DNA from 4 places in the Micromonospora sp. NPDC047730 genome. Region 1 is predicted to be linked to each of the others. Evidence: riboswitches for the same ligand, from Rfam matches in the RefSeq annotation. Region 1 holds a riboswitch; each other region holds the start of a gene.
What was found. Region 1 has a riboswitch for cyclic di-AMP ahead of ACGF5G_RS15720 (coiled-coil domain-containing protein). Riboswitches for the same ligand answer to the same signal wherever they lie in the genome.
Positions count from the first base shown of each region.

Region 2: linked by a shared signal. The riboswitch ahead of ACGF5G_RS26885 (C39 family peptidase) and the one ahead of ACGF5G_RS15720 (coiled-coil domain-containing protein) in region 1 are both predicted to bind cyclic di-AMP.
Region 3: linked by a shared signal. The riboswitch ahead of ACGF5G_RS07020 (NlpC/P60 family protein) and the one ahead of ACGF5G_RS15720 (coiled-coil domain-containing protein) in region 1 are both predicted to bind cyclic di-AMP.
Region 4: linked by a shared signal. The riboswitch ahead of ACGF5G_RS01765 (coiled-coil domain-containing protein) and the one ahead of ACGF5G_RS15720 (coiled-coil domain-containing protein) in region 1 are both predicted to bind cyclic di-AMP.

Region 1 covers NZ_JBIDCU010000005.1:348,175-355,304, reverse strand. The annotation lists gene ACGF5G_RS15730 (STAS domain-containing protein) at 1-102, shown strand, start outside; gene ACGF5G_RS15725 (SRPBCC family protein) at 252-719, shown strand; gene ACGF5G_RS15720 (coiled-coil domain-containing protein) at 827-1,888, opposite strand; cyclic di-AMP (ydaO/yuaA leader) riboswitch at 1,902-2,033, opposite strand; gene ACGF5G_RS15715 (cation diffusion facilitator family transporter) at 2,187-3,104, opposite strand; gene ACGF5G_RS15710 (HelD family protein) at 3,197-5,314, opposite strand; gene ACGF5G_RS15705 (alpha/beta fold hydrolase) at 5,461-6,396, opposite strand; gene ACGF5G_RS15700 (carbonic anhydrase) at 6,544-7,130, shown strand, end outside.
Region 2 covers NZ_JBIDCU010000014.1:107,317-114,446, forward strand. The annotation lists gene ACGF5G_RS26875 (CDP-glycerol glycerophosphotransferase family protein) at 1-1,387, shown strand, start outside; gene ACGF5G_RS26880 (alpha/beta fold hydrolase) at 1,407-2,150, opposite strand; gene ACGF5G_RS26885 (C39 family peptidase) at 2,259-3,104, opposite strand; cyclic di-AMP (ydaO/yuaA leader) riboswitch at 3,325-3,466, opposite strand; gene ACGF5G_RS26890 (hypothetical protein) at 3,871-4,629, opposite strand; gene ACGF5G_RS26895 (hypothetical protein) at 4,846-5,283, opposite strand; gene ACGF5G_RS26900 (acyltransferase family protein) at 5,473-6,753, opposite strand; gene ACGF5G_RS26905 (polysaccharide pyruvyl transferase family protein) at 7,015-7,130, shown strand, end outside.
Region 3 covers NZ_JBIDCU010000002.1:334,506-341,367, reverse strand. The annotation lists gene ACGF5G_RS07035 (zinc metalloprotease) at 6-989, shown strand; gene ACGF5G_RS07030 (pyridoxamine 5'-phosphate oxidase family protein) at 1,107-1,658, opposite strand; gene dcd (dCTP deaminase) at 1,737-2,315, shown strand; gene ACGF5G_RS07020 (NlpC/P60 family protein) at 2,387-3,319, opposite strand; cyclic di-AMP (ydaO/yuaA leader) riboswitch at 3,440-3,576, opposite strand; gene ACGF5G_RS07015 (N-acetylmuramoyl-L-alanine amidase) at 3,815-5,836, shown strand; gene ACGF5G_RS07010 (NlpC/P60 family protein) at 5,934-6,862, opposite strand, start outside.
Region 4 covers NZ_JBIDCU010000001.1:369,475-376,604, forward strand. The annotation lists gene ACGF5G_RS01755 (MarR family winged helix-turn-helix transcriptional regulator) at 1-289, opposite strand, end outside; gene ACGF5G_RS01760 (carbonic anhydrase) at 496-1,284, shown strand; gene ACGF5G_RS01765 (coiled-coil domain-containing protein) at 1,549-2,568, opposite strand; cyclic di-AMP (ydaO/yuaA leader) riboswitch at 2,572-2,703, opposite strand; gene ACGF5G_RS01770 (YibE/F family protein) at 2,870-4,213, opposite strand; gene ACGF5G_RS01775 (hypothetical protein) at 4,660-5,214, shown strand; gene ACGF5G_RS01780 (DUF305 domain-containing protein) at 5,292-5,921, shown strand; gene ACGF5G_RS01785 (metal-sensitive transcriptional regulator) at 5,976-6,278, opposite strand; gene ACGF5G_RS01790 (copper ion binding protein) at 6,427-6,636, shown strand; gene ACGF5G_RS01795 (hypothetical protein) at 6,666-7,130, shown strand, end outside.

The DNA of each region.
Region 1 (7,130 bases):
GTGCACCGGCAGCTCTGGGTGACCGGCCTGCTCGGCCTCTTCGGCGCCCCCGAGCCCTACTACGCCGGCGCGCCCGCCCCCGAGGTCCTCCCCGGCGCCTGACCCGCCGGCCGGGGGTCCCGCCGGTGACTGGCCGACGGTAGTCGGGCGGGCGGATCGACGGCCGGCAAACGCGCGCGGAGCGCGGCGCGCCGTTGCCAGCGCGCCGCCGGTGCGCGACGATCGGGCGACGGCGACGGTGGGGAGACGGCGTGCTCAGGCGGGATTCCTTCAGCTACACCGTCCAGGCGCGCTGTTCGCTCGCCGACGCCGCGGGGTTGCTCGCGGACCCGGCCCGGCAGCAGGACCTGCACCCGCTGATCGCCCGCGTCCGCCGGGTGTCGCCCCGTCGCGGCGCGCGGGCCAGCTATCTCATCACCGACCGGCTGGCCGTCGGGCCGCTGCGCCTGCCGGTCACCTACCGGGCCGACGTCCTGGTCGACGGGCCGGACGAGATCGTCACCGTGGCGCGGCAGTGGCCGGCCACCACGGTGCGCAACCGGACCCGACTGCGGGCCGAGCCGGACGGCGTGGTCCGGATCGACGTCGAGATCACCCTCACCGCGCCGGTCCCGCTCTTCGGCTACGCCTTCCGCCAGGCGCGCGCCGCCCACCTGGGGCTGGCGGCCCGGCTCGGCGTCGCCCTGGGCGGGCACCCGCCGGAGTCACCGCCCGCCTGAGCCGGGCATCGACGACACGGCGACATGCCCGGCCGTCGGCCGGGGAGGTGGCGGTGGGAAGGCGGTCGGCCCCGGTGACCCGCGAGCGGGCCACCGGGGCCGGGACGTCAGTAGACCGACAGGTGCACGTGGTTGGTGTGGTCGCTGGACGGGTCGCCGTTGGCGCCGCTGTACGACTTCCATCCGCTGCTGGGCAGCCAGATCTGCCTGTACCAGATCACGTAGAGCACGGCGAGCCGGTCGGCGTTCTTGACGAAGTACGCCGCCAGGTTGTTGCCGTACGTCCTGTCGCCGCCGGTGGCGTCGCCCCCGAACCCGCTCTTCTGGGCCGCGAAGTCGCAGGCCCGGCCCTTGGGGTGCTCGCCGGAGCCGCCGGGGCGGTAGCAGGAGACGTAGCGGGTGAAGCCGGCCGCCTTGGCCTGGTTGAGCGCGTGCAGGGTGCGCGGGGTGATGCAGCCGTTGGCGGGGGTGGGGTCGTTGACGCTGCACGACTCGGACGGCCAGGACCCGTCGGAGTTGCGCGGCGCCGGCTTCGCCGTCGCGGTGGAGCTGCCGCCCGGCCCGCCGCCGCTCGACTGCGACCGGTTGGCCACCGTCAGCGCCCGCTCCGCCTGGTCCTTGCGCTTGGCCATCAGCGTGACCTGCTTGCGCTGCTCCCGGATCTCGCCGTCCAGGGCCAGCTTGGTGCGGGCGGCCTGGTCACGGGTCTCCTGGAGCTCGCGGAGCGCCCGGTCCTCGTTGGCGGCCACCGCGTCGAGAGCGGCGGCCCGGTCCATGAAGCCGTCCGGCGAGCTGCTGTTGAGCAGGGCGGACACCACCCCCAGCCGGCCGGTCCGGTAGGCCACCCCGGCGATCTCGCCGACCTTGCTGCTCCGTTCGGTCAGCTCGCTCTCGGTCGCCTTGAGCTGTGTGGCGAGCTGCTGCTGCCGTTTGACCGACGTGTCCAGCGCCCGCTTGGCGTCCAGGTAGCCCTTGCTGGCGGCTTCGAGCTGGGCCCGCAGGGCGGGCGTGCCGCCCTCCTGGTCCTGGCCGGGGGCTGCGGCGAGCAGGCCGGCCCGGGAGGCGGCCGCCGCGGGGGCGGTGGTGACCGGGGCGACCGCGGCGCCGAGGGTGAGCGTCACGGCGATCAGGGCCGCCAACCGGGCGGCGCGTCGTCGTACAGGTGCCATCACTGGCATACACGTGTCCTTCCGTCAGCCGCCGACCGGGTTAGCTGACGGGTTCGGGACGGAAGATCCCTACCGCTGACGCGGATGCACCCCACGAACTTGGTTCCCCGGTTCGCCCCGCCGGGCGATTAGGCGGCGGCCACCGCCGGCACCGGTGGGTGCCGCCTGGCGGAGGCCGGAACCGAGCCTACCGGTGCCGGTGTGACTGGTGTAGCACAGGTGACTGAGGGTGCCTGTCCGCTTACCGTCAAATCCGACATAAGTCAACAATACTCTCCCAGATTTAAGGCTGTGCTCATTACCACTCAACCGACCCGCAGGCCCCGGGAGACGCCCCCGGCTCGATCTGCAACGTCGCGTGCTCGATCTGGAAGTCCTCGTGCAGGGCCGTCCGGGCTGCGGTGAGCACCGCGCCGACCTCCGCGCCCGGCGCCATGGTCAGGTGCGCCGAGGCCACCTCCATCCCGGAGGTCAGCGTCCAGACGTGCAGGTCGTGCACCTCGGCCACGCCGGGCACGGCGGCCAGCCGGTCGTGCACCCTGGCGACCTCGAGGTGCTCCGGCGCGGCCTGCACCAGGATGCGCAGCGCGGCGCGCCCGAGCCGCCAGGTGCGGGGCAGGATGAACAGCCCGATGGCCACCGCGACCAGCGGGTCCGCCCACCACCAGTCGGTGACGGCGAGCAGCAGGGCCGCGCCGATCACGCCGAGTGAGCCCAGCAGGTCGCCCAGCACCTCCAGGTATGCGCCCTGCATGTTGATGCTCTCCTTCGCCCCGGACCGCAGCAGGGCGAAGGCGGCCACGTTGGCGAGCAGGCCGAGCACGGCGACCGCGAGCATCGGGCCGGCGAGCACCTCCGGCGGGTCGCCGAACCGGCGTACGGCCTCGACGACCACGTAGACCGCGACGCCGGAGAGCAGCACGGCGTTGGCCAGGGCGGCCAGCACCTCCAGCCGGTAGAGGCCGAAGGTGCGCTGCGGGTCCGCGCCGGCGCGCCGGGTCGCGGTGATCGCCGCGAGCGCCATGCCGATGCCGAGCACGTCGGTGAACATGTGCCCGGCGTCGCTCAGCAGGGCCAGCGAGCCGGTGCGGAAGGCGGCCACCGCCTCCACCACCATCAGGGCGCCGAGCAGCGCGAACGCCGCCCAGAGGCGGCCCCGGTGGCGGTGCGCGGCATTCGCGACCGACCCGTGGTGGTGGTCATGACCTGCACCCACGCGCCCACCTTCCGTCACCCGTCCGGACCCGGTTCAATCTATGCTCACATCGCAATGTGTGCAAGTGACTGCCCGGCGGCGGCCGGGACGACTCAGCCGGTCGGGTCGACGGTGGTCAGCCGCTGGGTGGCCCGCGACAGCGCGACGTAGAGCGTCCGTACGCCCGAACCCGGGTCGGTCCGGATCTCACCCGGGGCGACCAGGACCACGCCGTCGTACTCCATGCCCTTGGCCTCCAGGCTGGTCACCACCTGCAGGCGCGGCGCGCCCAGCCCGCCCAGCCACCCGGCCACCTCGTCCCGGCGGGGCACCGGCGTGATCACGCCCACGGTGCCCTCCACCTCGGCCAGCAGCGCCGTGGCCGCCGTCACCACGGCGGTCTCCAGCTCCGCCGGCGGCACCACCAGCTCGACCGGGTCGACGCCGGTGGAGCGCACCGCCCTGGGCAGCGGGAGATCCGGGTGCAGCCGGCGGATCTCGGCCGCCGCCACCGCGAAGATCTCCGCCGAGTTGCGGTAGTTCGTGGTCAGGGTGAAGTGGTGCCGCTTGCGCCGGCCCAGCGCCTGGTCCCGGGCCCGGGTCAGCTCCTCCGGGTCGCCCGTCCACGCCGTCTGCGCCGGGTCGCCCACCACCGTCCACGAGGCCAGCCGGCCGCGCCGGCCGATCATGCGCCACTGCATCGGCGAGACGTCCTGCGACTCGTCGACCACGACGTGCGCGTACTCCCGGTAGTCCTCCGGGCGCTGCCGCGCCGCCTCGCGGGCCGCGCGCTGCCGGTCGGCGAACGTGCTCAGCTCGCGGACCCCGCCGGCCAGCTGGAACGGGTCCCGCTTCGGCCGGGCCGGCTTCATCGGCTTGCCGAGCAGCGCGTCCAGCTCGTCCAGCAGCGCGATGTCGGCGATCGTCAGCCCGGCGCGGTCCAGGCTCCGGTACGCGTCGGTCAGCAGCCGGATCTCGGCGCCGGAGAGGATCCCGCCGGCGTACCGGCGCAGCCGGTCGGGGCGGGCCAGCCAGCCCAGCACGTGCCGGGGGTGCAGCCGGGGCCACCACGCCTTGAGGAACTCCCGGAACTCCGGCCGCTCGGCGACCTCGTCCTCGAACGCGCGCTGCTCGGGCAGCCGGCCGATGCCCAGCCGACGGGCCTGCGCCCAGAGCGCGGCGAAGACGCCGTCGAAGCCGGCGCGGCGCACCTCGTTGCGGCGGGCGCCCCGGGGCATCGCCCGCTCCCGGATGGCGTCCAGCTCGCGGCGGTCCAGCCGGAGCAGCTCGCCCCGGTAGAGCAGTCGCAGCTCGGCCGGGCCGTCCGGCACCGCGTCCCGGGCCGCCCGTTCCAGCACCCGGCGCATCCGCAGCGAGCCCTTGACCGCCGCCACGGCCGGCGGGTCGGTACGGGTGGCGCTCATGCCCGGGAACAGCGTGCCCAGCGAGTGCAGCGTGGCGGTGTCCTCGCCGAGCGAGGGCAGCACCGAGGCGATGTACTCGACGAAGACCGAGGACGGGCCGACCACCAGGATGCCGCCGCCGGCGTACCGGCTGCGGTCGGAGTAGAGCAGGTACGCGGCCCGGTGCAGGGCGACCGCCGTCTTGCCGGTGCCCGGGCCGCCGGAGACGATCGTCACCCCGGAACCGGGGGAGCGGATGGCCTCGTCCTGCTCCCGCTGGATGGTGGCGACGATGTCCCGCATGCCCCGGCCGGTGGCCTTCGACAGCGTGGCGAGCAGCGCGCCGTCGCCGACCACCGCCATGTCGGCGGGCGCGGCGGCGGGATCGAGCAGGTCGTCCTCGATCCGGGTGACCCGCTCACCGGAGGACTGGATCATGCGCCGCCGCACCACGCCCAGCGGCTCCGCCGGGGTGGCCTGGTAGAAGGCGGCGGCGGCTGGGGCCCGCCAGTCGACCACCAGGGTGGTCGCGTCCTCGTCCCGGATGCCGAGCCGCCCGACGTGCAGCACCTGCCGGTCGCGCAGGTCCAGCCGGCCGAAGACCAGCCCCTCGTGCTCGGCGTCCAGCACGTGCCGCCGCTGCGCGGCGTGGAACACCATCGCGTCCCGCTCGACCAGCGCCCCGAAGTTGCCGACCCGGGCGAGCCGGTAGCCCTCCTTCTCGGCGCGGACCGCCGACCGGCGCAGCTCGGCCAGTCGGGCGTACACCCGGTCGAGGTGCCGCTGCTCGACGGCGGTCTCCTGCGCCAGGGTGGTCTGGTCGGTCAACGGTCGCTCCTCCTGACGTGGGCGGCGGGCGGCGCGAACCGCGCGAACCACGCCAGGCCAACCGCAAGAGGGTACGGCCCGCGCGCAACCAGCCGCGCCTGAGGTGCGGGAAAGGAGCCCGCGTCACCCCGCCCGGCCGGCCCGCGTCACCCCTCGCGGGTGGTGGCGGGAGCGGCGGAGCGGGCGTCGTCGAGCACCTGGCCGAGCACGCCGCCCAGCGCCGCGTTGACCTCGGCGGGGCGTTCCATCATCAGCATGTGCCCGGCGCCCGGACAGACGGTCAGCTCCGTCGCCGGCAGCGCGGCGGCGATCGACTCGGCGCACGGCGGCGGGGTGAGCCGGTCCCGGTCGCCGACCAGCGCCGCCGCCGGCAGGTGGGCGAGCCGGGCGAGGGTGTCGAGCCGGTGCTGCGCCCCGATCGAGGCGCGGAACCCGCCGATCGAGCGGAGCGAGGCGCGGGCCACCGCCGAGGTGACCAGCCGGATGTCGTGCGGGTCGCAGCGGTCGCCGAAGAGCATCCAGCGGATGCTGGGGCGCAGGGCCCGCAGCAGTGCCCGGGGCGGCCGCCAGGACCCGCACCGGGCCAGCACGCCGGCCCCGGTGGTCTCGGCGAGCCGGATCAACCGGGCGATCCGGGGCGACAGGCCGTAGACGGTGTGCGTGTGCCCCTCGGCCGTCGTGGAGACGAAGACCAACCCGGCGGCGCGGGCGGCGAAGTGCTCGGGGTGCCGGTGCGCGTACTCCATGATCGTCATGCCGCCCATCGAGTGGCCGGCGAGCACCACCCGGCCGTCCGGGGCCACCTCGTCCAGCACCGCGGCCAGGTCGTCGCCGAGCTGGGCGAGGGTGGCGGTGGGCAGCGCCATGCAGCTCGACCGGCCGTGCCCGCGGGCGTCGTAGGTCACCACCCGTACCGCGGCGTCGAAGCGTTCCCGCAGGTCGGCGAGCTGCCGGTGCCAGGCCCGCCCGTCCAGCGTCCAGCCGTGCAGCAGCACCACGGTGACCTCGGCGTCGGCCGGCCCCGTCGCCTCGACGTGCAGCCGCACGTCGTCGGGAAGACGTACCTCGACGTGCTCCGGCATCGCCACCTCCCCAAGGCCGCGCTGGTCCGCAACACCGGGGATACCCGGTGGTAACACCGGCTACCCGTCATGACACCACGGCAACCGTGCCGGTGAGAAGATTCGCAACCCGGTCCGGGCGCCGGCCGGGCCGGCCAAGCTGGGGGCATGGGGTCGCCGCAGGCAACGCCGCCCGGGCCCGCGCCGGCCGGGCGGGCGGCCGGCGGCACACCCCGGGCCGCCCTGGCGGAACTGCTCGCCGGCAACCGCCGGTTCGTCAGCGGCCAGCCGATCCACGGCCACGACGTCACCGCCGCCGCCGCGGCGGCCTCCGGGGACCAGCAGCCGTACGCGGTGCTCCTCGGCTGCATCGACTCGCGGGTGCCGCTGGAGGCGATCTTCGACCAGACGTTCGGCTCGATCTGCGTGATCCGCACCGGCGGGCACGTGCTCGACCGGGCGGTGCTCGGCTCCATCGAGTACGTGGTCGGGGAGTTGGGCGTACCGCTGGTGGTGGTGCTCGGGCACGAGCGGTGTGGCGCGGTCGCCTCCGCCGTGGACGCGCTGCGCGGCGGACGGTCACCGGGCGGCGCGCTGGCGCACCTCGTCGAACAGATCGCCCCGGCGGTGACCGAGGTGGGCGTCGACGATCCTCGGGCGCATCCGCTGGCGGTCCGCCGGCACGTGCTGCGGACGGTGGCCGCGCTGCGCGCCGACGACCTGCTCGCCGGCCCCGTCGCCGCCGGCCGGCTGGC
Region 2 (7,130 bases), on a different contig from region 1:
GAACCTGCCGGTGCGCACCTGGACGCCCCTGGTCGCCGCGCGCCTCGGCGACGCCCTGCTGGGGCTGCTCGCCCTGGTGGCGGCGGCCGCCGCGGCGACCCTGCCGGCCGGGGTGGCGCTGGGCGCCGTCGCGCTGGTCGCCGCCGGCGCCGGGGCCGTCGGGCTGGACCTGGCCCGGCGGCGGTTCCGGCCGGGGGCCGGCGGGTCGGCGGTCTCCCGCGCGCTGCGCCGCCACCAGCCCGAGTTCCTGCTCCACTTCTCCGCCCCGCCCGGCTCGGAATACCAGGTCACCATGTGGCTGCCGTACCTGGAGCGGATCGGCCGGCCGTTCCTGGTCATGGTGCGGGAGCCGGAGTTCCTGCCCACCGTCGCCGCGGCCACCACCGCGCCGGTGGTCTACTGCCCCACCACCAAGGCGATGGACGAGGCGCTGGTGCCGAGCCTGCGGGTGGCGTTCTACGTCAACCACGGCGCGAAGAACAGCCACTGCATCCGCTTCACCCAGCTCACCCACGTCCAGCTGCACCACGGCGACAGCGACAAGGCGCCCAGCGCCAACCCGGTCTCCGCCATCTTCGACCGGATCTTCGTCGCCGGTCAGGCCGCCGTCGACCGGTACGCCCGCGCGGGCGTGGACATCCCGGCGGAGAAGTTCGTGGTGGTCGGCCGGCCGCAGGTCGAGTCGATCGAGGTCCGCCCGGAGCCGGTGCGCGGCCTGCCGAACCCCACGGTGCTCTACACGCCGACCTGGACGGGCCACCACGCGGACGCCAACTACTGCTCCCTGCCGGTGGCCGAGGCGCTGCTGCGCGGGCTGCTGGCGCGGGGCGCGACGGTGATCCTGCGGGCCCACCCGTACACCTCGCAGAACCCGGCCTCGGCGCGGCAGCTCGGCCGGCTCACGGAGCTGCTGGCCGCGGACCGGGCCCGGAGTGGCCGGCAGCACGCCTTCGGCGCCGCCGCCCGCGAGCTGACCCTGACAGAGTGCGTGAACCGCTCGGACGCGCTGGTCTCCGACGTGTCCGGGGTGATCTCCGACTACCTCTACTCCGGCAAGCCGTACGCGGTCACCGACATGGGCGACGAGGGCGACCGGTTCGCCGAGCGGTTCCCGCTGGCCGGCTCGGGCTACGTGCTGCGTCGCGACATGTCCAACGTGGACGAGGTGCTGGCCGCGCTGCTCGACACCGACCCGCTCGCCGCCGCCCGCTGGGCCACCCGGAGCCGCTACCTGGGCGACTTCCCGGCCGAGTCGTACGCCGAGGCGTTCCTGGGCGCCGCGCGGCGGCTGCTCGACGCGGACTGGAACCCGCCGACGCCGCGCGCCGTCGGCGGGACCGGCCTGCCGGTCGAGCCGGACGAGGCGACCCTCTCCCCCACCACCTGACCGGCCGGCACCTCGCGGGTCAGCGGTACGGGTCGACCAGCTCCAGGACGGCCTCGGGGGCCTCGACGTGGGCGTTGTGGCCCAGGCCGGGCAGGGTGGCGACCGGCACGCCCAGCTCCTTGAGCTGGGCGTCGGTGACCATGGGGTCGTGCTCGCCGCGGGCCAGCAGCACCGGCACGTCCGTCGCCGCCAGCAGGGCCCGCAGGTCCGGCTCCCCCACCCCGAACGCGGCGGGGTCCATCGCCAGCCGCCAGCGGCCGTCGACCTGCCGCAGCCCGGCCTCGACCACCGGGTGGTCCGGCGCGAAGAGCCCGGTCAGGCCGGCCACCCGCAGGTACCGGCGGGCCGCCTCGTCCCGGCTGGCGAACCAGGTCACCGGTCGGGCGGCCAGCTCCCCGGCCTTCGCCAGCTCGGCCGGGGACCAGACGGCCTTGATGCCGAGCCCGACCACGGCGTCGACCGGCAGCCCGGCGCGGCGGGCGGCCAGCGCCAGCCCGACCACGCCGCCGAGGGAGTGCCCCAGCACGACGAGCCGGTCCCCCGCCGCGAGCCCCGCGGCGACCCGGTCGGCCAGCCCGGCGAACGAGTACGCCGACAGCGGCGGCGACCAGCCGTGGCCGGCGAGGTCCGGCGCCAGCCACCGCCCCGCCCACCGGCGCTCCAGCAGCGGCGCCCAGGGCAGCCACACGTCCCCGGTCGCGCCCATGCCGTGCAGCAGCAGCAGGACGCGCCGGCCGTCCCGGTCACCCGATTCGTCGGCCATAGGCCGCAGTGTGCCACCCGCCGTACGCCCCGGCGAGGGCCGTGACCCGGAGACGACATCGGGCGCCGGCTCCCGGGGTGGGGAGCCGACGCCCGACGGGTGTCTTTCTCAGGCGGAGTAGCCGCGGGTGGCGGCCCAGTTCGCCAGGGCGATGGTGGACATCCAGTACGACGCGGTCGCCGGGTTCGCCGAGTCGGCGATCTTCACCTGCCGGCCCTCGTCCTGGTAGCCCACGACGGCGATGTAGTGGCCGCCGGGGAACGAGTGCCAGCCGCCGTCGGTGTCGGTGGCGCTGCCGGCGACGTTCACCACGACACCCCGCCCGTCCGTGATGGCGGCGACCACGTCGGCCTGGAGCTGGTCCATCTGCGCCGGGGTCGCGGCACCGCCCGGGATCATCCGGGTCCGGTACGGGTCACCCTTCACCGTCGCGTTCAGCACCCGGGTGGTGTCCTCGGCCGAGTCGGTGCCCATCTCGTCGGTGCCCAGCTGGGCGCCGAGGGCGTCCTGGCTGCGCGCGATGCCGGCGGCGCTGAGGGCGTGCCGGACGGCGGCCGGACCGCAGTTGTAGAAGGTGGTCTGGGCCTGGTAGTCGTAGTCCAGGGACTTCGCCTTCGGCGGCTTCGGCGGCTCCGGCTTGCGGGTCAGGTCCGGGTTCGGGGCGGCGCTGGTGGCGCTGGCCGACGGAGCGGCGCTGGACGCGGCCGGGGCGCCGGTCGACGGGGCGGTCGCGACGCGGGCGTCGCCGCGCGAGGCGACGCTGCCGTCCCGCAGCTCGCTCACGGCCACCGGGGCCTGTGCGGCGGCGGGTGCCTCGTCGGTGCCGGCCAGCAACGCGCCGGTGCCCGACGCGAGCACGAGCGCCGCGGCCGACGCGGCGGCCACCTGGTACGGACGCTCGGACGTGAGGCGACGGAGCTGACGCTTGAGGTGGTGCTTCACGGTTTCCTCCACGGGCTCGGGGGGTGAGCGGCCGCCGGTCCGCGCAGGGGGGACCGACCGCGCGGACGGCGTCCGGCGGTGGTGGACCACTCAGGGGATGCGCCCGGGATGCCGGGCGACGGGCGGTGACCGGTGGGTCAGCTCGCGGCGTGCGGACGGGCGAGCGCGGGCACCGCGGCGCCGTGGAGGCGCCGGAACGACCGGGGGGCGGGTGGGTGCTGCACGGGGATGGAACTCCTTCCGACGCCGCCGACCGGGTTAGCTGACGGATTCGGGCGGGAAGAACGCCCTACCGCGGGCCGTGGCCCGCGGATTCACCCCGATGTTGCACTGGGTCCCCGGCTCGCCTGTTCACGATTAGGCGGGTCGGCGCGGCGTCGCCTCTTGCGATCGGTTACCGCACCGGACGGGCCGACACTACTGGCCGGCCCGCGCCCTGCCAACCCGCTCCCACCTGCCTAAACCTTGATCTCCGGACTTTTTTTGCGGTCAGCTCGGCACTGACGCGACTCAATGGGACGACCGTTTCCTGACGCACCTTGCGTCGACAACCGGACGAGCGGCGGACATCGGCGCGGAATCGTCGGCGGGAATCGGCCGGGCCGCGCCGGATGACCGGTTCGGCGCCGCTATGACCGGCGTCACGAAATTGCCCGGCGGTGTCAGCCCACCCGCGCGGTCCGCCAGCGCGCGGCGAGCGCGGGCCGACCCCCGGCGGTGTCAGCCCACCCGCGCGGGCCGCCAGCGCGCGGCGAGCGCGGGCCGACCCCCGGCGGTGTCAGCCCACCCGCGCGGGCCGCCAGCGCGCGGCGAGCGCGGGCCGACGCCCGGCGGAGACCGGCCGGGCCGCCGGGAGCCGGCCCGGCCGGAGCCGGACCGCTGCGGCGTACGCCTCCCCGGCCAGGGCCCGCGCCGCCTCGGCGGCCAGGTCGGCGTCCCGCCACGCCGCCCGTTCCCGCTCGGCGGCGGCCCGGTGGGCGGCCCGCTTCGCGTCGCGTACCGCCCGGGCCAGCGCGATCTCCTGCTCGACCGGGTGCCGGCGGGGATCCCAGCCGACCCGGCGGCCGAACACCTCGCGGAGTTGGCGGGTGGAGAGGTCGCCGCGCCAGTGGGCCGCCACCGCCGCGTGGTGCAGCCAGCGCTCGCGGGCGGCGTACTCGGCGGGCGTGCGCGGGGTGCGCGGGGCGGGCAGGGCGGCGGCCCCGGTGAAGCGGCGGGCGGCGGTCTCCGCCTCGTCGTACGCCCGCCAGGCCCGGTCGGCCTCCTCCTGGGCGGCGAGCCAGTCGGCCCGCCACCGCCGGGCGGTGCGGGCGGCCCGGCCCGCCGCGACGGCCACCTCCTCGGCGTAGCGGCGCAGGTCGGCCGCCTCCGCCACGGGGTCGACCGCGGGCGGGGCGACCGGCTCGTCGGCCGGACAAAGCCGCTCGGGGCGGGCGACCAGCACGGCGAGCACGGTCAGGGCCAGCAGGAGCAGGGCGGACCAGATGGCGGCGGCCCGCGGCACCTCGATCAGGAACTGGTAGACGACGGTCTCCATGGTCGGCACCTCACGGGGAGCGAGTGCGTCAGCGGGTCGCACGCGGCGCCCGGGTGGCGGGGCGTGGCGGTGCCACGCCCCGCCGCCGGGACGGGCGCGGGTGGTGGAGAGCGGAGGACGGGCACCTGTCAACGCCTGCGATAGCGGAAGGAGCCCTTCCTACGCCGTGCGGCGGGCGTGGTCGCGGGGCGCGCGTGCCCCGCGGGATGGTGCGGATCAAACGTGCGGCGGGCCCCGGGGGCCGGCCGCGCCGGGGGTGTGCCCGCCCGGCGCGGGGGCCGGGCCGGGGGTGACGGCCCCGGCGGCCTCACCCGGGTCGGCCGGAGCGGCGGGGTGGCCGGGGCCAGCGGCGGCCCGGTCGACGGCAGCGGCCCGGTCGACGGCGGCACCGTCGGAGAGGACGCGGTGGTCGGCGACCGCCACGGGCGGGTCGGCGGGTGCCAGCGTGACGGGGAACGCCGGGGCCGGGGGCGCCCAGGCGTCAGCCGGGGGCGCCCAGGTGTCGGTCGCGGAAACTCCGGCCTGGGCCGAGGCGGCGGCGGAAAGGGCCCCGGCGCCGACGGCGAACGCGACCGCGACGGCGAGGCCGGTCAGCAGCCGCGCGGCCCACCGCGCCACCCACCACAGGGGACAGGTGAGCGCGACGGGAAGCACGCGACCACGCTACCGCCGATGCCGCCGGTCCGCATCGCCGCCCGGCGTGTCCCGTCTGCGGCGGTCTCGGCGGCCCTCCGGACCGGTGCACTGCGCGCCCGGCCGTCCACCGGAGGACCGCACGGGCCAGGGTGGACGGGTGGTCCGGCCGCCCCAGTGGGTCGACCTGTGTCAGTGGACGCGATCGTCCTACGCCCGGGGGCGCGGCCGGCCGGCCGTCGCACGGGACTCGACGTACGCCGGTCGGCGGTCCGCCTCCGGCTCGGCGTGCCGGGGGCGCGGCACGACGCGTCCCCGCTCCCCCGGCACGGCCGGCGCTCGCTCCCCTGGTCGCTGCCGCGGGGCGGCCACACCTTCGACCGGCGGCGTCGCCCGGGCCGGGCGGCGCGGGCCGAGCAGCCGCATCATCGGCGTCTCGACGAAGCGGTGCAACGCTCCGGCGAGGGCCAGGTTGGCCAGCAGGAAGCCGAGCACCGCGGCCAGCCCCCACCAGCCGCGGTACCCGACGCCCCAGTCGCCGGTGAGCCGGAGCACGGTCACCATCACCAGCACGTGCACCAGGTAGAAGGCGAAGGAGACCTCGCCGAGCCAGACCATCGGCCGGGACCGCCACGGCGACCGCCGCCCGCGCACGTCCGCGTCCGCCGCCGCGGTGATGACCAGGATGTACGCCACCGCGAGCAGGGCCGCCCACAGCTCGGCGCGCACCCACTGCGCGGCGACCACCCAGGTGGCCACAAAGACCAGGCTCGCCACCGGCAGGCCCGGCCCCCGCCACCGGCCGCGCCGCATCAGCTCGGCGGCGGCCACGCCCATCCAGAACTCCAGGGACCGGACGGGCGGGAAGATCTGGGTGAACCACCAACGGCTCTCCTCGGGCACCAGGGCCTGGGCCGGCCAGAGCGCCAGGATCAGCAGCGGCACCGCGACGACCACGGTCCACAGTGCCCACGGCCGGGCCCGGCGGAGCAGCGGCAGCGCCAGCGGCAGGCAGAGGTAGAAGAAGAACTCGCAGGACAGCGACCAACTGACCGTGTTGATGCTGTAGAACGCGCCCGGCCGAGGGTCCCACGCCTGGAGCAGGAAGAGGTTCTCCACCGCGACGCCGCGGTCCACCGGGTCGGCGAACCAGGCCGCGACCAGCAGGGCGAGCGCCCACAGCGCCACGTGGCTGGGCCAGATCTTGGCGATCCGGCGACGCCAGAACGCCCGGCGGGAGTCGGTCGGCCGGGCCGACCACACCAGCACGAAACCGCTGAGGATGAAGAAGAACTGCACGCCGGACAGGCCCAGGGTGAAGACCCAGTTCACCACTGCCCGGTGGTCCGGCTCGGCGATGATCCCCATCGTGCCGGCGTGGAAGCCGAAGACGAGCAGGGCCGCCACCCAGCGCAGCCCGGTCAGCGAGGGCAGCCGACCGGCCGGGGGCGCGGGCCGGGCCTCCGGCGCGACGGTCGCGGCCCCCGTCATGCCGGCGGCCCGGCGGTCCGCAGGGTCACCAGCACGTACGTCTCCTCCTCGGCCGTCGGCGGGCGGCGCAGGACGGCCCGCGGCGGCCTCCGGTAGGCGCCGCCGCCGGGCACCCTACCCGCCGCCCCGGATGTCCCCCTGCGTCCCCGTCCACCGCGTGACGGTTCCGTCCCTCCGCGTGGCGGAGTGACGCGCGTCTGTGCCGGGGTCGGCCGGTGGCCTAATATTCCGTGACCCGAAGGTGACGAGAGGCGGGGACGGATGCACCAGCGGATCCTGATGCGGGCGAAGAAGGGCCCGTTCGACGTCTACTCCCCCGAGGAGGCCTTCGAGGGGAACTGGATCGGCGAGAACAACGGCAACCTCGTCTTCAGCCA
Region 3 (6,862 bases), on a different contig from region 1:
GGCCCATGGGACTCCGTCCCAACCTGCTGACCCGGCGTACGGCCGGCGTCGCGTCGACGACCCTCGCGCTGCTGCTCAGCACCGCCGCCGTGGGCGTCGTACCGGCCGCGTCGGCCTTCTCCGCCGCCCCGAGCGAGGTCTGCGTCGAGCCGGCCGACGTCCACTCGGACTCCCGTATCAAGGCGGGCGGCGCGGCCAAGCACGAGCCGAACGAGCTGACCCTGGCGGAGACCCGCGAGCGCGAGGCCGACCTGGCCGCCGCCCTGCGCGAGCGCGCCCGGTTCCGCACCGGCGCCGGCGCCTCCATCACGGCCACCGTCACCGTCCCGGTCGTGGTGCACGTGATCCAGCGGGACGGCACCCGGGCCGGCGGCAACATCCCGGACTCGATGATCACCTCGCAGATCGACGTGCTGAACCAGTCCTACAGTGGGGCGACCGGTGGCGCGGCCACCGCGTTCAGCTTCCAACTGCAGAAGATCAACCGGGTGACGAACCCCTCGTGGTACCCGATCGTGCAGGGCTCCTCGGCCGAGCGGCAGATGAAGACCTCGCTGCGCGAGGGCGGCAAGAACACCCTCAACGTCTACCTGGGCGAGCTGAGCAACGACCTGCTCGGCTGGGCGACCTTCCCGACCCGGAAGCTGAGCAGCATGGACGGCGTCGTCGTGCTGAGCGAGTCGCTGCCGGGCGGCACGGCCACCAACTACAACCAGGGCGACACCGGCACCCACGAGGTCGGCCACTGGCTGAACCTCTACCACACCTTCCAGGGCGGCTGCTCCGGCTCGGGTGACAGCGTCAGCGACACCGCGCCCGAGGCATCCCCGGCGTTCCAGTGCCCGACCGGCCGGGACACCTGCACCGCCCCGGGCGTCGACCCGATCACCAACTTCATGGACTACACCTACGACTCCTGCATGCACCAGTTCACGGCCGGGCAGGCCAGCCGCATGCTGACCGCCTGGAACGCGTACCGCGCGGCGTAGTTCCCCCGCACGACCGGTGCCGGCTCCGCTCGACGGGGCCGGCGCCGTCGTCTTCGGGGCGGGGTGGGGGCGGTGCGGCGCCCCGGACGGGGACGGCCCGGGGCGCCGCACCGCGTCTCAGGCGGCCGGGCGGGCGGCGAGGCTGCCACCACTCCCGGACCGCGTCTCGGGCACCGCGGCGGTGCCGGCGGCGGCCGCACCGGGGTCGAGCCAGACCTGGACGGCGGGGCGGCCGTGCCCCTCGCCGGCGCCGCCCGCGACGCCCGGCTCCCGACGGGCGAGCATCGCCACGTCGACGGTGAACTCGAACAGCCGCCAGTCGACCTGCGGCGCGGCCCGGTGGCTGCGGGCCAGCCGGGCGACCCGGGCCGGGTCGGTGACCGGCCGGGCGTGGCCGGCGACGTAGGCCTCGTCGTCACTCTCCTCGGGCGGGAAGGAGTGCAGGGCGTAGCGGCCGTCGCGCTCCAGGTCGCGCCGCTTCGGCGAGTCGACCACGAAGCAGAAGAGCCCCTCATCGGTGATCACCGGAGAGACGGGGTGGACCCGGGGCCCGCCGTCGGCGCGGACGGTGGCCAGGTAGCCGAAGCCCGGCCCGTACTGCTGCATGAGGGAGCGGATCCCGTCGGCGAGGCGGGGCTCGTCGGCGGCGAATTCGGACCAGGAAGCCATGCCGACATTCTATCGAACACGTGTACGAACAGGTAGTCCGACACGCAGGCCACGCACATCGCTCGCTAAGGTGGTGCGATGCTGCTCTCCGACCGCGACCTGGTCTCCGAGATCAAGGCGGGCACGCTCGCGCTGGAGCCGTTCGAGCCCACGCTGGTGCAACCGTCCAGCATCGACGTACGCCTGGACAAGCTCTTCCGGGTCTTCAACAACCACCTCTACACCCACATCGACCCGGCGATGCAGCAGGACGACCTGACGTCGATGGTCGAGGTGCCCGAGGGCGAGCCGTTCGTGCTGCACCCGGGCGAGTTCGTGCTCGCCTCGACGCTGGAGGTGATCTCCCTCGGCGACCAGCTCGCCGGGCGGCTGGAGGGCAAGTCGAGCCTGGGACGGCTCGGCCTGCTCACCCACTCCACCGCGGGCTTCATCGACCCGGGCTTCTCCGGCCACGTGACGCTGGAGCTGTCCAACGTGGCCAACCTGCCCATCACCCTCTGGCCGGGCATGAAGATCGGTCAGCTCTGCATCTTCCGGCTCTCGTCGCCGGCCGAGCACCCGTACGGCTCGGCCGTCTACGGCTCGCGCTACCAGGGGCAGCGCGGCCCGACCCCGAGCCGCTCCTGGCAGCACTGGCGCACCTGGCCGACCCGCTGACCCGAAGGTCGCCGGTTAGGAAGGGGCCCTTCCTCTACCGAATGCGTTAGGAAGGGCCCCTTCCTTACACCTCAGCCGGGGCGGCCGTAACTGTGGATCGGGCCGTCGTCGACCTTCTTCATCTTGACCGGCACCCCGGCTCGGGAGGCGTGCACCACCCAGCCCCCGCCGACGTACATGCCGACGTGGTGCAGGTCGCTGTAGTAGAAGACCAGGTCTCCCGGGCGCAGCTCGCCCCGGGTGACGGTCGCGGTGACCCGGCGCTGCTGCGCGGCGTTGTGCGGGAGCGATACCCCGGCCTTCGCCCAGGCGGCGAGCATCAGGCCCGAGCAGTCGTACGCGTTCGGGCCCTCGGCGCCCCAGACGTAGGGCTTGCCGATCTGGGCGCAGGCGAACTTGACCGCGGTGCCGGCACCGCCACCCGGGTAGCTGGCCGGGCAGGGGGCGGGGCGCAGCGAACCGCCGCCGCCGCTGCCGTAGATCCGCAGCCGCAGCTTCTGCAGCCGGTCGATCTCGGCGTTGATCTGTTTCTTCTTCGCGGCGAGCTGGGCCTCCGTCCGGCCGAGTTGGACGACCATCTCGTCGAGCGGGGCCTTCTTCTCGGCCAGCCGGTCGCGCAGCTCGGCGACCTGCCGCACGTCCTGCTGCTGGTGCTGGGCGAACCGGTCGAGCAGTTCGAGCTGGCCGACCATCTGGTCGGGCGAGCGGCTGCCCAGCAGGGCGTTGACGGCGGAGACGTTCTCGCCCTTGTAGGCGCGGACGGCCAGCGCGCTGACCTCCTCCATCGCCTGCTCGACCTGCCGTTCCAAGGGCTCGATCTGCTTGGCGAGGGCGTCGGCCTGCCTGCGCTTGGCGGCCAGGTCCTGGCGGGTGGCGTTGTGCCGTTCGATGATCGGTTCGAGCTTGTTCCAGTCCTCGTCGATCTGGCGCTCGATCTCGGCGACCGTCGGTTCGGCGTGGGCCGCCGTGGCGCCGCCGGTCAGGACGACGGCGAACGCGGCCAAGGCGGCGAGGGCGGTGGTGCAGCGGTACCAGCGTGGGCGCGGCGCAGCCGTCGTCGGGCCGGCGGGTGCCGACCGTGCCGACGGTGGCCGCGGGGCATGGTGTGCCACCGGGCTCCGTACTCCTTCTTCCCGTACCGCCTACCGGGTTAGCTGACGGGTTCGGGCGGGAAGGGGACGCCCTACCGCAGGTGCTGCGGATTCACCCCGGGGTACCTGGGTCCCCGGCTCGCTCGGGAGCGACTCGGCGGTGTCGGACCGTTACCGCCCGGATGGACGGACTGTCGCCGGCCGACGAATGACCAGAGTAGAGATGGTCGTTATCGATCCGCAACCCATCGCGCCGTGACACACCGTACTCATGCGGGCCGGTGGAGCGTGTCACTCGGGGCGACGAAATTTTCCTTCTTCGGTAAGTGACGCATGGAAAGGTATTGACCGGAGGTGGCGCCCGGGGCGAAGGTGGCCCCACATTCGCCCGTCCGACCTGGGGGTCTGATGCACCTGTCAGCGACATCGAGGAGCAGACGCGTCCTGCTGGCCGCCGCCGTGGCGGCCGCCCTGGCGGCGACGCCGCTCACCGCCGCCGGAACCGCCGCCGCCGCGCCGACGACCGACCGGCAGCAGCAGTACGCCGCCGCGGCGGCGGAGTACGGCGTGCCGGAGAGCGTCCTGCTCGGAGTCTCCTACCTGCAGTCCCGCTGGGACACCAACGCCGGAACGCCGAGCACCAGCGGCGGCTTCGGACCGATGCACCTCACCGACGCGGAGTACGTCGCCGCCCTGCCCGGGGGTACCCACCACGACGACGGCACCGAGGACCCGCGGGGCGACGACTCCCGCCCGTCCCTGGCCGAGGCGCACGAGCCACCGGACACCCCGCCGCCCGCCGAGGCCTCGCTGCGGACGCTCGACGCCGCCGCCGAGCTGACCGGCGCCAGCGAGGAGGCGCTGCGGACGGACGTCACGGCGAACATCCGGGGCGGCGCGGCGCTGCTGGCCGCGTACCAGAAGCAGATCGGCGCCCCGGTCGGCGCCGACACCGACCCGGCGGCCTGGTACGGCGCGGTGGCCCGCTACTCCGGCGCGGACAGCGCCGACGCCGCGGCGGCCTTCGCCAACGAGGTGTACGCCACCATCGGCGCCGGCGACAGCCGGCTGACCGACGACGGACAGCGGGTCACCCTCGCCGCCCGCGCGGTGCAGCCGGAACGCTCCTGGCTCGACCAGCTGGGCCTGCGCAAGGTCGCCCGGCCCGACGGGCTGGAGTGCCCCGACACGATCTCCTGCGAGTGGATCCCGGCGCCCTACGTGCAGTACGGCCCGACCGTGGGTGACTACGGCAACCACGACCTCGCCGACCGGCCGGCCCAGCAGAAGATCGAGTACATCGTCATCCACGACACCGAGGGCTACTTCGGGCCCAGCGTCAACCTCGTCAAGGACCCGAGGCGGGTGGGCTGGCACTACACCCTGCGCTCGGTGGACGGCCACATCGCCCAGCACATCAAGACCAAGAACGTCGGCTGGCACGCCGGAAACTGGTACGTGAACGCCAAGTCCATCGGCCTGGAGCACGAGGGCTTCGCGGGGCACGGCACCTGGTACACCGAGGCGATGTACCGCACCTCCGCCAAGCTGGTCCGCCACCTGGCGCTGCGGTACAACATCCCGCTGGACCGGCAGCACATCGTCGGTCACGACAACGTCCCCGGCACCGTCGCCTCGACCGTGCGCGGCATGCACTGGGACCCGGGCCCGTACTGGGACTGGTCGCACTACTTCGACCTGCTCAAGGCGCCGTTCACGTCGACCGCCACGCCGCAGACGGGGCTCGTCACCATCGACCCCGACTTCGCCACCAACCAGCCGCAGTTCACCGGCTGCAACCGGCAGCCGCCGGGCGTGCCGAACCCGCCCCCGCCGGTGGCTCCCTGCCCGCTGCGCGGCTCGTCCGCGGTGATCCTGCACAGCGCGCCGAGCCACGACGCGCCGCTGGTCAACGACATCGCGCTGCGGCCCGACGGCACCCCGAACACCATGTACATCTCCGACCACGGCGCCCGGGCCTCCGCCGGGCAGACGTACGCCCTGGCCGAGGTGCGGGGGGACTGGACCGCGATCTGGTACCTCGGCCAGAAGGCGTGGTTCCACAACCCCGCCTCGAAGCCGACCGCGAAGTGGTCCGTGGGCTTCGTGGTGACCCCGAAGGACGGCAGGGCCACCATCCCGGTCTACGGCCGGGCCTACCCGGAGCAGGCCGCCTACCCGGCCGGCGTGCCCTACCAGCCGATCTCCCCGCTCCAGTACACCCTCTCGGCCGGCCAGCGGTACGCCGTCGGCACGGTGCTCCCCGGCGAGTACTACCGGGCCGTCACGTTCGACGGGTCGTCGCCGGGTGACTGGACGGTGATCCGCGGCGAGAACAGGTACGTGCAGATCCAGTTCGGCCACCGGGTCATGTACGTCAACCTGGACGACGTGAACGTGCTGCCCTCCGCGCTGGACGCGCCCCGCTGACCCACCGCTCGCCCGGGCTGGCGCAGGCCGTCCCCGAGCACGACGAGGGCCCCCGGTCTACTCGACCGGGGGCCCTCTCCGTTCAGGTGGCGCGGGATCAGCCGGGTCTGCGGAAACCGGCCACCGGCATCGTGTTGATGCTGGAGACGTTGACCGGCTTGCCGGCCCGGGGCGCGTGCACCATCTTGTCGTTACCGAGGTAGAGGCCGACGTGGTGCAGGTCGCTGAAGAAGAACACCAGGTCACCCGGGCGCGCCTCGGAGCGCGGGATGGCCTTGCCCTCGTTCCACTGCGCGCCGGTGAAGTGTGTCAGGTGGATGCCCGCCGCCTTGTAGGCGTACTGGGTCAGACCCGAGCAGTCGAACGAGTTGGGGCCGGTGGCGCCCCAGACGTACGGGTCGCCGACCTGGGCGCAGGCGGTCTTGATGGCGGTCCTCGCCGCCTCGCTGACCACGCCGTTGATGGTCGGGCACTTCTCCGTCTTGACCGTGGTCACCGGCAGCGACGCCTCGAGCTTCTTGATGTCGGCGTCGATCTGCTTCTTCTTCGCCGCCAGGTCGTTCTGCTGCTTCGTCTGCGTGACGATCAGGGCGTCGAGCTTCTGCTTCTCCGCGTCGAACTTGTCGCGGACCTTGGTGACGCCCTCGAGCTGCTTGCGCTCCTGGGCGGCCAGCCGGTCCAGGAGGGTCAGCTGCTCGGTGAGCGTGTCCGGCTTGGCGCTGACCAGCAGCGCGCCGATCTCCTGCGACGGGCCGGAGATGTAGTAACGGGCGGCGAGGTCACCGACCCGGTCCATCGCCAGCTCGGTCTCCAGCGCCAACGGCTGGATCTTCTTCTCCAGGTCCGCCGACTTCTTGCGGTTGACCTTCAGCTGCGCCCGCACCTTGTTGTACTGCTCGATGGTGGGTTCGAGCTGCTCCCACTTCTTGTCGATCGCGGCCTCGATCTCGTCGACCGAGGGCTCGGCGTACGCGGGCGCGGCGAGCGCACCGACGCCGACGACCGCGGCGGCGAGGAGGGTGAGCA
Region 4 (7,130 bases), on a different contig from region 1:
AGAGGGCGAGCAGGTCGCCGACCTGCCGGTCGGCCTCGGCGGGGTGCCGGAACCGCCCGGCCGGGTTGAGCGTGTACTCGTTGCGCCGGCCCACCCGGGTGCGGTGCAGGTAGCCGCCCGCCTCCAGGTCGGCGACGATCGCCTGGGCGGCCCGCTCGGTGACGCCCACCTCGTCCGCGACGTCGCGTAGCCGGGCGGTGGGGTTGCGGGCGATGGCGAGCAGCACGTGCCCGTGGTTCGTCAGGAACGTCCAGTTGCGGGTGCTCCCGTTCTCCCCTGTCGTCGCCATGTCGTCATCGTATGGCGCGCCTTTCGGGTTTTCCGCCGCGCCCTCGCGCGGGAGGCCCCGCCCGACGTCTGCGGGCGGGCGCGAACATATGAAACGCATATCACGCATCCCTTGACGTATCTTCGGGTGCGTGTGACCGTGGGGGCAGCCCGCGCCCAGCGTCGGCCGGGGTGACCAGGTCGTTCGTGAGGGACGAGGTGAGGGAGATGAGTCGTCCCGGATCCCCCGGCGCTCAGCCGGGCCCGGAGCGGAAGTCGTCGGAGCCGGCACCAGAAGACCCGACCGCCGTGCGGGACGCGTTCCCCACGCCGGGCGGTCCGGAGCAGGCGCTCGCCGAGTTGCAGGCCGGCAACCGCCGGTTCGTCACCGGCACCCCCCGCCACCCCAACCAGGACGCCGGGCACCGTGCCGCGGTCGCGGACGGGCAGCACCCGTTCGCGGTGATCGTCGGTTGCTCCGACTCCCGGCTCGCCGCGGAGATCATCTTTGACCGCGGCCTCGGCGACCTCTTCGTGGTACGCACCGCCGGGCACACGGTCGGCCCCGAGGTGCTGGGCAGCGTCGAGTACGCCGTGACGGTCCTGCGCACACCGCTGGTGGTGGTGCTCGGGCACGACTCCTGCGGGGCGGTCCAGGCGGCCCGTACGGCGGACGCCACCGGCACGTCCCCGGCCGGGCACCTGGGCGCCGTGGTGGACGCCGTGGTGCCCAGCCTGCGCCGCGCCGCCGCCGAGGGCGTGGACGACATCGACCGCATCGTCGACATCCACATCGCGCAGACCGTCGAGGCGATGCTGGACAGGTCGGCCGTGCTCGCCGCCGAGGTGGCCGCCGGGCGCTGCGCCGTCGTGGGCATGTCGTACCGGCTGGCGGCCGGCGAGGCTCGGGCGGTGACCGCCGTGTCCGCCGGCGAGGCGCGGGGGGGCGCCGAGGTGGCCAACGGGTCGGGCGCGGTCGACGGGGCGCAGCCTGCCGTCAGTGCAGCCCTCGCCTGACCCGTTCCTTCGCTCGGCCCGGCCCGGGACGCCGACGCCCGTCGACGGGGGCCAACGGACGCCGAGTGGGCCTCAACCGCCCACGGGTCCCAGAAGCGCCGAGAGCGCCGACAGGGCCCACAGCTGTCCGGACCGGGCCGCGCGACGCCGGAGCGGGTCGCAGAGACGCCGACAGCGCCCGAGAGGGCTTACAGATGCCGGCAGGGCCCAGAGACGCCGACAGGGCCGCCCCGCAGGCGCGGGGCGGCCCTGTCGTTGGCTGCGTCAGAGCAGGGATACGTGCACGTGGTCCGTATGGTTCGACGGGCCGCTGTAGGACTTCCAGCCGGTCGCCGGGAACCAGATCTGCCGGTTCCAGATCACGTAGTAGATGCCGAGCCGGTCGGCGTTGCGGACCAGGAACGCGGTCAGGTTGTTGCCGTACATGTAGGTGTCGTCGTTGTGCCAGGGGGAGAAGCCGCTTCTCTGCAGCGACCAGTCGCAGGCCCGGCCCTTCGGATGCTCGTACGGCCCGCCGGAGCGGTAACAGCCGACGAAGCGGTTGAAGCCGGCCCGCTTGACCTCCTTGTACATGTGCAGGGTGCGCGCGGTGATGCAGCCGGAGGTGGTGGGGTCGTTCTCGGTGCAGGACAGGGGCTTCCAGTCGCCGTCGGCGGTACGACCCGGTGCCATCCGGGCCACCGGCGAGGTGGCGACCACCTTGCCGCCGGTCAGCCCTCTGCCGCCGACCAGTGCGAGCGCCTTCTCCGCGTCGCGCTTGCCGCGGGCCATCTCGTTGGTCAGCTTCTGCTGCTCGCGGACCTCGGCGTCGAGCGCCAGCTTGGCCTGCTCGGCGCGGGTCTTGACCGCGTTCACCTCGGCGAGCTTCTTGGCATTGACCAGGTTCAGCTCGTCGAGGGCGGCGGCGCGCTTGACGAACGAGTCGGGGCTGGCGGTGTCCAGCAGCATCGACACCGCGCCGATCCGCCCGGTCCGGTAGGACTGGGCGGCGATCTGGCTCACCTGCGGGGCCAGTGCTGCCAGGTCGGCCTGCGCCCGGTCGACCTCCAGGGCCAGTTCCAGTTGGCGCTTCTTCGACTTCGCGAGCTTCGCCTTGGCCTGGACGTAGCTGCGGTTCCGCGTCTCGATCAGGTCGTTGAGCAGCTTGGGCTCGTCGTCCCCGTGGCCGGAGGGTTGGGCCGGTGGGGTGGGTGCGGCCGCCGCCGGGAGAGGCCCGGCGAAGACGGCCAGGGCGGCGATCACGGCCACCACAGGTGTCAACCAGCGGCGTAGGGGTGCCGTCACAGTTTTCCCTTCCGTCGACCGCCGACCGGGTTAGCTGACGGGTTCGGGGCGGAAGTGGCCCCTACCGCTGTCGCGGATTCACCCCACGTGCCTGGGTCCCCGGCTCGCCTGGCGGCGATTGGGCGGCGGCACCGCAGGCGCCGCTGCGCGCCTTCGGCGGTGACCGGCAGCGAGGTTACCCGAGAGCCCTCCCGGGGATCTACGTCCCTAAGCCGACTAAATGCGTTATTTCGTAACGGCGGAGGGTGACCAGTGACGCGTTTATCAGGCGGGACGTCCTGATCGGTCACGCTGAGGAGTTTCACCATGCGGTGTCCGTGCTCCCGTTTCGGTCGGGCCACCCGGCGGGGGCGGCGGAGGGGGTGTTTCCGGCGCGCGGCCCGCTGAGGGCCTCCAGCGCCTCGGACCGGTCGGCCGCCGGCCGGGGGGCCGGCGGGGTCGGGGGTGCGCCGCGGTCGGCGGACTCCCCGCCGCGCCGGCCGGCCGTGGTCACCACGGCCGCGAGCCCGGTGGTCAGCGGCACGGCGGCGATCAGGCCCAGGGTGGCGACCGCGCTGCGGACGATCTCCTGGGCCAGGAACTCGCTGGTCAGGATCTGGCTCACCGCCCGGGAGTCGGCGGTCAGCAGGAGCAGCACCGGCAGCGAGGCCCCGGCGTACGCCAGCACGATGGTGTTCACCGTCGAGGCGATGTGCGCGCGGCCGACCCGGGTGGCCGCGCGGTACAGCTGCATCCGGGACAGCCCCGGGTTGGCGTGCGCCAGCTCGGTGACCGTCGCGGCCTGTGTCACGGTGACGTCGTCGAGCACGCCGAGCGAGCCGATGATGATCCCGGCGAGCAGCAGGCCGTGCAGGTCGACGTCGGCCTGGAACATCGACAGCGTGGTGGCGTCCTCGGTGCCGAACCCGGTCAGGTGGGTCGCCGCGGTGGCGATCGTGCCGAGCACGCCCGTCAGCACCAGGCTGCCCAGCGTGCCGAGCACGGCGACCGAGGTCTGCGCGGTCACCCCGTGCGTCAGGTAGAGCACCACGAACATGATCAGTGCCGCGCCGACGACCGCGACCAGCAGCGGTGGGCTGCCGGCGCTGATGCCGGGCAGCACGAAGGTCAGCAGGATGGCGAAGCTGGCCGCCAGGCCGGCCAGCGCCGCGAGCCCCCGCCACCGCCCGAACGCGACGATCGCGGCGGCGAACAGCACCACCAGCCAGAGCAGCGGCTTGCCGCGCTGGTGCTCGGCGATGTTGTAGGCGCTCGCCGAGGGGTCGGCGGGATCGGTGAGCTGGACCAGGATGATCTCGTCGCCGACCGCGACCGTCGGCGCCCCCGGCCCTGCCGGTACGGGCGTCTCCACCTGCTGGCCGGCGTCGGGGCCGTCGTCGACGCGTACGGTCACGGTGCCGCAGGGGCCCTCCGGGGCACCCTCCGGCGCCTCCGGGGTGGGCGGGCACGGCTCCGTCACCACCCGGGTCACCGTGCCGTGGTGGCGGGGCGGATCGGTGCCGGGCGCGGCGTCCGGGGCGTCCCACGGCCAGAGCAGCAGGGCCGCGATCAGGGTGGCGACGAACAGGGGCACCACCGTCGCGACGAGGATCCGTCGCACCCTCGGCGGGGCGGACGGTGCGGGACGGGTGTGGTCGGCGCCCATCGAGTGTCTCCCAACGAGTCCAGGGCGGGGTGCGTGCCGGCGGGCCGGTCGGTTCGGCGTGCCCGGGTGACCGCCGCGGCGGATCGCCCTGGGGTGTCGGTCCGGTCACGCACCGCGACGGCCCGGCCCGGCCGGTCGCGGTCGCTCGAAACCGCCGCCCGGTCGGGGCGACGGTGCGGGCGGCGCGGAGTGCGGAGGGCCACCGGCCGAATGGTAGCCATCCCGACATCCGGCCGCAGGTCGTGAGGGCTGGTGTCGGCCGCGGTCCGTCCCGTCCGGCAGCCGCCGGTCACCACCATGTCACTGTCGGGTGGCGGCCGGGCGGCCCTCCCGTGGTGGCCTGATGGCGGTCTCGTTCGGGGCGGATTCGCCGTCGGGTGCGCCGGTCGCCCCCGGACGCACCGGCCCCGGGGACTACCGTGGTCGGTGTGCGGGCGGCGGCGACAGTGACGGCGGGGCGATGGGCCCGGCTGCTGCTGCTCGTCGGCACACTGTTCGGCCTGGCCGCGATGCACACCCTCGGCCACGGCTCGCACTCCGTGGGCCATCCCGCCGAGGTTTCCGCGCAGGCCGTCGCCGCGGCCGGTGGGCACGGCGGCGCGGCGCAGGCGCTGCCCCGCCACGACACCGCCGCGCCGCTCCGTCAGGTCACCGCCGCGCTGCCCCGCCACGACACCGCCGCGCCGCTCGGTCAGGACCCCGCCATCGCGTACGTCGTCCCGGCGGCGCCGTCCGGCGTGGTGGGCTGCCCGGGCGACTGCCCGCACGAGCGGTTCCTCCCGTCCGGCGGGGCGGGCGGCGAGCTGCCTTGGTGGGGCGTGTGCCTGGCGGTGCTGGGCGCGCTCGCCGCTGCGCTGCTGCTCGCCGTGCTGCTGCTGGCCGGCGCACAGGCCGTCGGCCCGGCGGGCCAGGGGTCGGGCGGGCCGGCCCGGTCGCCCCGTGCCCCGCCGTCCCGGCCGGTCGGCCTGCGACTCGCCACGGTCTCGGTGCTGCGCAGATAGGACGCCCCGGCGCGGCCCGGTCAGCCGGCCCGCGTCCCCGTCCTGCTGCGTACGTTCCGATACCGAAAGGCCCAGATGTGACCACTCGTACCATCGCGCGCCGTGCCGCCCTGGCCGGCGCCACCGTCACCGCCGCCCTCGTCCTGACCGCCTGCGGCGGCGACGGGCATTCGTCCCCGGGTGCGGGGCACGGCACGCCCGCCACCAGCGGGCCGACGGCCTCCGCGTCCGGCGCGGCCACCTTCGGCGACGCCGACGCGATGTTCGCCCAGATGATGATTCCGCACCACCGGCAGGCGGTGGAGATGGCGGAGTTGGCCGCCACGCGGGCGGCGGACCCGGAGGTCAAGCGGCTCGCCGGGGAGATCAAGGCCGCCCAGGCGCCCGAGATCGCCACCATGAGCGGCTGGTTGTCGGCCTGGGGACGGCCGGTGCCGTCGCCCGGCGCCGAGACGCCGCACATGGACCACGGCATGCCCGGCATGATGTCCGACGCCGACATGGAGAAGCTGACGGCGGCCTCCGGGCGGGAGTTCGACCGGCAGTTCCTGACCATGATGATCGCTCACCACGAGGGCGCCGTCACCATGGCCCGGGACGAGCTGGCCCGGGGCGTGAACGCGGAGGCGAAGGCCCTGGCCCAGCAGATCGTCACCACCCAGCAGGCCGAGATCGACACGATGGAGAAGATCCTCGGCCGGCTCTGACCCGGGCCGCCCCGGCGCTCGCACCCTGGGGGCGCCGGGGCACCGCCGGCCGGGTCAGCCGCGCTTCATGAGGCGGCCGACGGCGGCCATCATCTCGGTGGCCATCTCGTCGGCCCGGCCCTCGGCCGCTCCTTCGTGCATGCAGTGCCGGGCGTGCCCGTCGAGCAGGCCGAGGGCGACCTTGTCGAGGGCGGCCTGGATCGCGGAGATCTGCGTGAGCACGTCGATGCAGTAGCGGTCGTCGTCGACCATCTTCTCGATGCCGCGGACCTGCCCCTCGACGCGGCGCAGCCGCGCGAGCAACTGGTCCTTGCTGGCGGTGTAGCCCCTGGTCGGGGCGGGCGTCGGTGTGGTCATGCGATCCAGGATAGCGTACCCCTCGGGGGTATGGTACCGTCGTCCGTGTCCGATACCCCCACCGGGTATCGGTACGCGGAGCAGTCATCCGTCCGCCTCCTCATTACCCCTGGGGGGTATATGCTGGAGGCGTCGAGAGGAGCGTTCGATGGTCACCACGACGTACCAGGTGCAGGGCATGACCTGCGGGCACTGCGTCAGCTCGGTCAGCGCCGAGGTCGGCGCCATCCCGGGCGTCAGCGACGTCCAGGTCGACCTCGCCGCCGGGCGGGTCACCGTCACCAGCGAGAGCCCACTGAACATCGACACCGTGCGCGCCGCCGTCGACGAGGCCGGCTACGACCTCGTCGGCGCCTGACGGCGGGCACGGGGAAACCGAGGCACACCATGAACACGGCGACGAAACTGAGCGGTTTCGTCCTCGGTCTCGCGGCGGTCTTCGGCGCGGCGTACGGGGTCGGCCAGGCGGCCGGCCCCGTGGCCCCGGCCGCCGAGACCGGCCACGACGCCGCGGACGGCCACGGGGACACCGACGGGGCCGGACACGGGGGCGACGAGGGCGGCGCGGCGGCCCACCTGCCCGGCGGACTGCTCGTCTCCGACCGCGGCTACACCCTCCGACCGGTCGACGCCCCGGCCGGGCAGTTCGCCTTCCAGGTCACCGGCCCGGACGGCCGGCCGGTCACCGCGTACGACGTGGCGCACGACAAGCGCATGCACCTGATCGTGGCCCGCCGCGACCTGTCCGGCTTCCGGCACGTGCACCCCGAGATGGCGGCGGACGGCACCTGGCAGGTCGACTCGCCGCTGGGCGGGCCCGGCGTCTGGCGGGCGTTCGCGGACTTCACCCCC